Linked DNA regions of Sinorhizobium sp. BG8. The protein of the gene in region 2 interacts with the protein of the main gene of each other region in a pairwise test. Links are inferred from orthologs where the notes say so. Each region holds a gene or a part of one and is shown on either strand. Other genes may lie near its edges. The genes, in order: hflK and ftsH.

Region 1 (3,173 bases), 890 kb from region 2 along the record:
AGTCGTGGAAGCTTCCACTCTTGGCCATGGATACGGCAGAAATGGGATGTCCATATCCGTGGCCGGGCATCTGCGCGCTCCTTGCAACTTTTGCCCGGCGCGTGCCGTGCCCGCAAGGGGCACCGTCGTGCGGCCGGCGGCAAAGAACGGACAGTTCCGCTATTATCCACCGCTTCACGCATCAGCGCCAAGGCAATTTGCCGTGTACGCTCCGTTATTTATTCCTCCGCAGAATCGAAAGGGCCGGTACGAGACCGGCCCTTCTGAAAGTCTGGGGATTCTACCCGGCGTTGCCGCCGGATGAATGTCAGTCGGCGGGCACCGGTGCGGTTGCCGGCGGCTTCGTTCCGTTGGCGTCTTCGAAATAACGGAAGAATTCCGAGTTCGGAGACAGGACGAGCGTCGTGTCGGAGCTTCCCATTGCCTCGCGGTAGGCGCTCATCGACCGGTAGAAGTCGAAGAAGCCCGGATCCTTCGAGAAGGCCTCGCCGAAGACGCGGTTGCGTTCGGCATCGCCCTGGCCTCGCAGGATTTCGGAATCGCGCTGGGCTTCCGCGACGATCTCGACGACCTGACGGTCGGCGATGGCGCGGCGGCGCTGCCCTTCTTCGTTGCCTCGTGCGCGGATCAGTTCGGCCTCGGCAAGACGCTCGGCCTTCATCCGGTCGAAGGTCTGCTGCGAGACTTCCTGCGTCAGGTCGGTGCGGCGGATCCGTACGTCCTCGATCGTCAGTCCGAGCGTCTCGGCGTCGCGGGAAAGCTCGTTGCGCACTTCGCGCATCATCGAGGACCGCTCTTCGGACAGTGCGGACTCGAAACCGCGCAGACCGTAGACCCGGCGCAGAGCCGCATCGAGACGGGTTCTGAGCCGCGATTCGGCCGCTTCCCGGTCACCCGAGACGGTCTGGCGGAACGTGCGCGCATCGGTGATCTTGTAGACCACGAAGGCATCGACCTCGTAGAACTTGCCGCCCGATACCTGGACGCGGATGTTGTCCAGATCGAAGCGAAGCGCCTGGTCCTGCACGTACTGGACGCTGTCGGCATCCATGAAGCCGAAGGGCAGCTTGAAGTAGATGCCCGGCTCCGACTTGACGTCCTGGATCTGGCCGAAGCGCACGACGATGGCCTGCTGGCGTTCGTTCACGACGAAGACGGACGAATAGGCGATGAAGAGAATGACGGCGATGCCGATCAGGATGGCGGGAAAACGGTTACCCATTACTGGCTCCCTCCCGCCTGCGTCTGCGCAGCCTTGCCGAGTTCGTTCAGCGGAAGGAAGGGCACCACGCCCTGCCGGCTCTCGCCCTCGTTGATGATAACCTTCTTGGAATTCTTCAAGACGCTTTCCATGGTTTCGAGGAACAGACGCTTGCGTGTGACTTCGGGCGCCGTCGCATACTGCTCGTAGATCGAGACGAAGCGCTGCGCTTCACCTTCCGCTTCCTTCACGACGCGGTCCTTGTAGGCTGCCGCCTCTTCGCGGACCTGAGCGGCCTGGCCTCGTGCGAGACCTAGCTTCTGGTTGGCGTACTGGTTGGCTTCCTCGACGAAGCGGTCTTCGTCCTGCTCGGCGCGCTGCACTTCGTCGAAGGCGTCGGCCACTTCACGCGGCGGCGATGCGTCCTCGATCGCGACCGTGTTGACCGAGATGCCGGAACCGTAGGAGTCCATCGTCGCCTGGATCGTCGCTTTCACGCTTTCGGCGATCGCCTGGCGGTTGTCGCGGAAGATGTCCTGGGCAGGACGGCGGCCGACGACTTCGCGCATGGCGCTCTCGGAAACCTGCTGCAGGGTTTCGGCCGGATATTCGAGGTTGAAGAGGTAAGCCTTGGGATCGGTGACGGAGTACAGTACCGAGAACTGCACGTTCACGATGTTCTGGTCGCCCGAAAGCATCAGTCCGGAATTCTCGGAATTGACCGATGCGCCCTTGCGGCCGATGTTCTGCTGCTGCTCGGTGATCTTCACCAGCTCGACGGTTTCAAGCGGCCAGAAGTGGAAGTGCAGGCCCGGCATGGACACTTCTTCCTTCGGCTTGCCGAAACGCAATTCGACGCCGCGCTCGTCCGGCTGGACCGTGTAGATCGAGTTCATCAGCCAAAACACGCCGATCAGAAGCAGCGCGATGATGACGACGCCGCCGTTGAAGCCCCCCGGCATGACATTCTTCAGCTGGTCCTGGCCACGGCGGATGATCTCCTCGAGGTCCGGCGGGCCGCCGCCGCCGCCACGCGGACGGTTCGGGCCTTGCCCCCACGGTCCCTGATTGTTGCCGCCGCCGCCCCACGGGCCGCCGCCGCCGTTTTGATTGCTCCAGGGCATCAATACCTCTTTCTCTGGAAACTCCCTATCTCACATGCGCGAAATGTTTTTCGGCGTCATATGAAGTGATCCCGTTATAGGTATCAGCCGACGGCCTTTCAACGGAGACGAACCAACTTACGGAGAAATGCGTCAAAATAGTCCAGCAAAATGCTCTAAATACGCTTCCAAGTTACGAAATGCATCGCGTGGCTGTCTTTTTCGCCGCGCTCCATCGGTTCCTCGAACACCCTCGAAAAGCGCGTCGTGTCGATGTCCGGGAAACGGGTGTCGCCTTCCACCTCCGCATCGACCTCGGTGACGTGGATGACGTCGGCCTTCGCGAAGACCTGCCGGTAGATCTCGCCGCCTCCGACAATGCAGATTTCGTCCACCCCGAGCTCTGCGGCGGACCGACCGGCTTGCTCCAGCGCCTCATCGAGGCTGCGCGCGACCGACACCCCGTCGGCCGCAAACGAAGGATCGCGGGTGATGACGATGTTGGGCCGTCCGGGAAGCGGCCTGCCGATCGAGGTGAACGTCTTGCGCCCCATGACGATAGGCTTGCCCATCGTCACCCGCTTGAAGCGCTTCAGGTCCGAAGGCAGTCTCCAAGGCAGATCCCCGTCGCGGCCAATGATGCCATTGCGCGCAACCGCCACGACGAGAACGATCTTCGGGTTTGCCATTCAGTTTCCTTCCGCCTGTTCGGGTCCTTCCGCCTGCTCCCGCGCCTGCGCGCGTTGCAGGGCCGGACGCTCGGCCATTCTTTGTATGTAGCGATCGATGGCCTCGCTTTCGGGCAGCAGATCGCGCATCCACATCAGCGAGGACGATACGATGATGTCGACCGATGAGGGCCGGTCCCC
Region 2 (3,310 bases):
TATCCGCGCGCAGCGATCGGGTCAGCATCGCGACAGCGGGCGTGGGGATCGGGCCGAGAACGAAGGCATCGACGCCGGCTGCGGTGAACCCGGCAACCATGGCGTTCTCCAGCATGTAGCCCGAGAGCCGTGTGTCCTTGCCGATCACGACGCGATGGCGATGCGTGCCGCGCCTGAAAATGGTTCCGACGGCAATGCCGACCCGCATGGCGAGGTCTGGCGTCATCGGAAAGGTATTAGATTGTCCCCGGATGCCATCCGTACCGAAGTAGCGACGTTTCATGTCACCTCCTGAAGTTTCTTGCGCCATGCTGCCGAAAGAGTCCGGAGATCATCCGGCGCGCAAGCATGGAGGCTTCTTATGACCTTCCCCTGCCATCGTCCTCGAGAACGTCGGCCTGCCGCTCTGTTTGCCACAATTTTTAGCAAAGAACAGCACTGCCGCCATCAGAATTCGTTACAGGCTGTTACCAATATGAAACCGGCCGCCAGGCTTTCGCCTGCGGCCGGTCGGTCGGAATTGCGACTGCGCGTCCTATTGGGGCTGTGGTTCGAGACCGCCTTCGGTCTCCCCGCCCTTGGTGCCGTCCTTCTTCGGACCGGCTTTCGGAACGGCCGAACCGCGGCTCGGGGGCGTATCGTCGCCAAGATCGCGCGCCGGCTTCTCGCCACGGATCAGGGCCTTGATTTCCTCGCCGGTGAGCGTTTCGTATTCCAGCAGCCCTTCCGCCAGTGCCACGAACTCGTGGTGTTGGTCGGTGATGATCCGCTTGGCCTCGGTATAGGCCTCGTCGATCAGGCGGCGGATTTCATTGTCGATCTTCTGTGCCGTCGATTCAGAAACGTTCTTCGACTGCGCGACGGAGTGACCGAGGAACACTTCCTGCTGGTTCTCGCCATAGGCGACCTGGCCCAGCTGATCGGAAAAGCCCCACTGGGTGACCATGGCGCGCGCAAGCTTCGTCGCCTGCTCGATGTCGGAGGATGCACCTGACGTGATGTTCTCCTTGCCGAAGGTGATTTCTTCGGCCACGCGTCCTCCCATCATGATGGCGAGGCGAGAGACCATCCACTTGTAGCTCATCGAATAGCGGTCGCCTTCGGGCAGCTGCATGACCATGCCGAGAGCGCGACCGCGCGGAATGATCGTCGCCTTGTGCAGAGGATCCGCGACAGGAACGTTGAGCGCAACGATGGCGTGGCCGGCCTCGTGATAGGCGGTGAGCTTCTTCTCGGCCTCGGTCATGGCCGAGGAGCGACGCTCCGCACCCATCATGATCTTGTCCTTGGCGTCCTCGAACTCCTGCATCGTGACGAGGCGCTTGTTGCGGCGTGCCGCCATGAGGGCAGCCTCGTTGACGAGGTTCATCAGATCCGCGCCGGAGAAGCCGGGGGTACCGCGAGCCAGAACCTTGAGATCGACGTTCGGCGCCAGCGGCACGTTGCGGACGTGAACCTTCAGGATGCGCTCGCGGCCGACGATATCCGGGTTCGGCACGACAACCTGCCGGTCGAAACGGCCCGGACGCAGGAGCGCCGGATCCAGGACGTCGGGGCGGTTGGTCGCGGCGATGAGGATGATGCCTTCGTTGGCCTCGAAACCGTCCATCTCGACGAGCAATTGGTTCAGCGTCTGCTCGCGCTCGTCATTGCCGCCGCCGAGACCGGCGCCGCGATGACGGCCGACCGCATCGATTTCGTCGATGAAGATGATGCAGGGTGCATTCTTCTTGGCCTGTTCGAACATGTCGCGGACGCGGGACGCACCCACGCCGACGAACATTTCAACGAAGTCGGAACCCGAAATCGTGAAGAAGGGCACGTTCGCCTCGCCCGCCACCGAGCGTGCGAGCAGGGTCTTACCCGTGCCGGGCGGGCCGACGAGCAGCACGCCGCGCGGAATACGTCCGCCGAGACGCTGGAACTTCTGCGGGTCGCGCAGGAACTCGACGATCTCTTCCAGGTCCTGCTTGGCCTCGTCCACGCCGGCAACGTCCGCGAAGGTCACGCGACCATGCGCTTCGGTCAGGAGCTTGGCCTTGGACTTTCCAAAGCCCATGGCGCCACGCGAGCCACCCTGCATCTGGCGCATGAAGAACAGCCAGACACCGAGGATAAGAAGCATCGGCAGCAGCGTACCGATATAGCTGAGGAACCCGGACGAGCCGTCCGTCTCCGGGCGCACGTTGATGACGACGTTCTTGGACTGAAGCCTGTCGACCAGCGAGTCGTCGACTGCCGGAGAGAAAGTCTGGAAGGTCGCACCGGTCTCGACGTAGCTGCCGACAACCTTACCGCCGGTAATCACCACCTCTTTCACCCTGTTCGAGTCCACTTCCTTGAGGAACTGCGAATAGGGGATTTCCCGCGAGCCGGTCTGGGCGGGGCTCGTCTGAAACATGCTGAACAGGGCGATCAGCAACAGAGCGATAATTGCCCACAGGGCAAAATTGCGGAAATTAGGATTCATCGAACTTCCCGGGCACTTTCTCGGCCGTGGCTTTCCTGGCCGCTTCACTGTCGCCTAACATAGGGTCGGAGCATGTCCTTGCCAAGGCAAACCGCACAACCCTGAGGCTTTTATCGAATCTTCTTGAATGGCACCGGTCTTTCTCGGCCGCGAACGGCGAGCGACCCGGCGGAAGGCATGTGCGGCAGGCAGCCGGGCAACCGCTCCTCACCCGCCGAACGGTGAGGGAAACGGCTCCCGCCCGAACGTGGGTGCAAGTGCATTGGCGAGCTCCAGATCGAAGGCGGGAAGGAAACGGTCGTAGGGGGCAAGATGCGCCTCGACTGAAACGGCGGCCCCCGGGGGCTCTCCGCCCGAGGTTTTCAGGCTGGGCGCGGCCCGTCCCGCCCTCTTCGCGACAGCGTCCGGCACGCTCCCGTCCGCCACAACCCCATAGGGCATGCGGTGCGAACCTGCCGCCTCGACGAGGAGTGGCGATCGCGACGCGTTGACGACCCAGTAGCGCCCGTCCCAGAGGCGTCTTTCGCCCGGCTGGACCGTCAAGGGCAGGATGCCGCGGCATTCGCGGTAGATGTAGAGCCCGTCCTTGCGCCGATCGTATACCACCCGTCCGAAGGTCACCCGCGACAGGATGCCGCTCTCGAGAAACGCTCGTAACGGCGATCGGTCGACCGGGCCGGCCGGAAACACCCTGCCGCCCATGGCCGCGGCCAGGCTGGTCACCGCGCGCCATCCGCCGCGATCGCGCAGCGCACGTCCGATCCCTTCAAGATCGGTCCGGGCGACAAGGGCGGGAACCAGGCGACCGGGACTGTCGCCGTCGACAGCGGAATAGACGCG

Evidence for each region.
Region 1: the proteins of ftsH (region 2) and hflK interact in binary tests that used the Escherichia coli proteins (3 or more experiments, as listed by UniProt). The link is inferred for Sinorhizobium sp. BG8 from one-to-one orthologs.

The regions. Positions count from the first base shown.
Region 1 is NZ_CP044011.1:3,445,844-3,449,016, forward strand. Bases 274-3,129 are described here. They hold hflK (FtsH protease activity modulator HflK), read right to left. Parts: upstream 2,326-3,129; coding sequence 1,222-2,325; downstream 274-1,221. Other genes in these bases: F3Y30_RS16265 (protease modulator HflC), read right to left, coding at 308-1,222; F3Y30_RS16275 (dihydrofolate reductase), read right to left, coding at 2,481-2,993; F3Y30_RS16280 (glutathione S-transferase), read right to left, coding at 2,994-3,129. In the rest of the region: more of F3Y30_RS16280, read right to left, coding at 3,130-3,173.
Region 2 is NZ_CP044011.1:4,333,351-4,336,660, forward strand. The notes cover bases 4-2,996. They hold ftsH (ATP-dependent zinc metalloprotease FtsH), read right to left. Parts: upstream 2,471-2,996; coding sequence 536-2,470; downstream 4-535. Other genes in these bases: glmM (phosphoglucosamine mutase), read right to left, coding at 4-283; tilS (tRNA lysidine(34) synthetase TilS), read right to left, coding at 2,678-2,996. Also shown: more of glmM, read right to left, coding at 1-3; more of tilS, read right to left, coding at 2,997-3,310. UniProt on the Escherichia coli protein: Acts as a processive, ATP-dependent zinc metallopeptidase for both cytoplasmic and membrane proteins. Plays a role in the quality control of integral membrane proteins.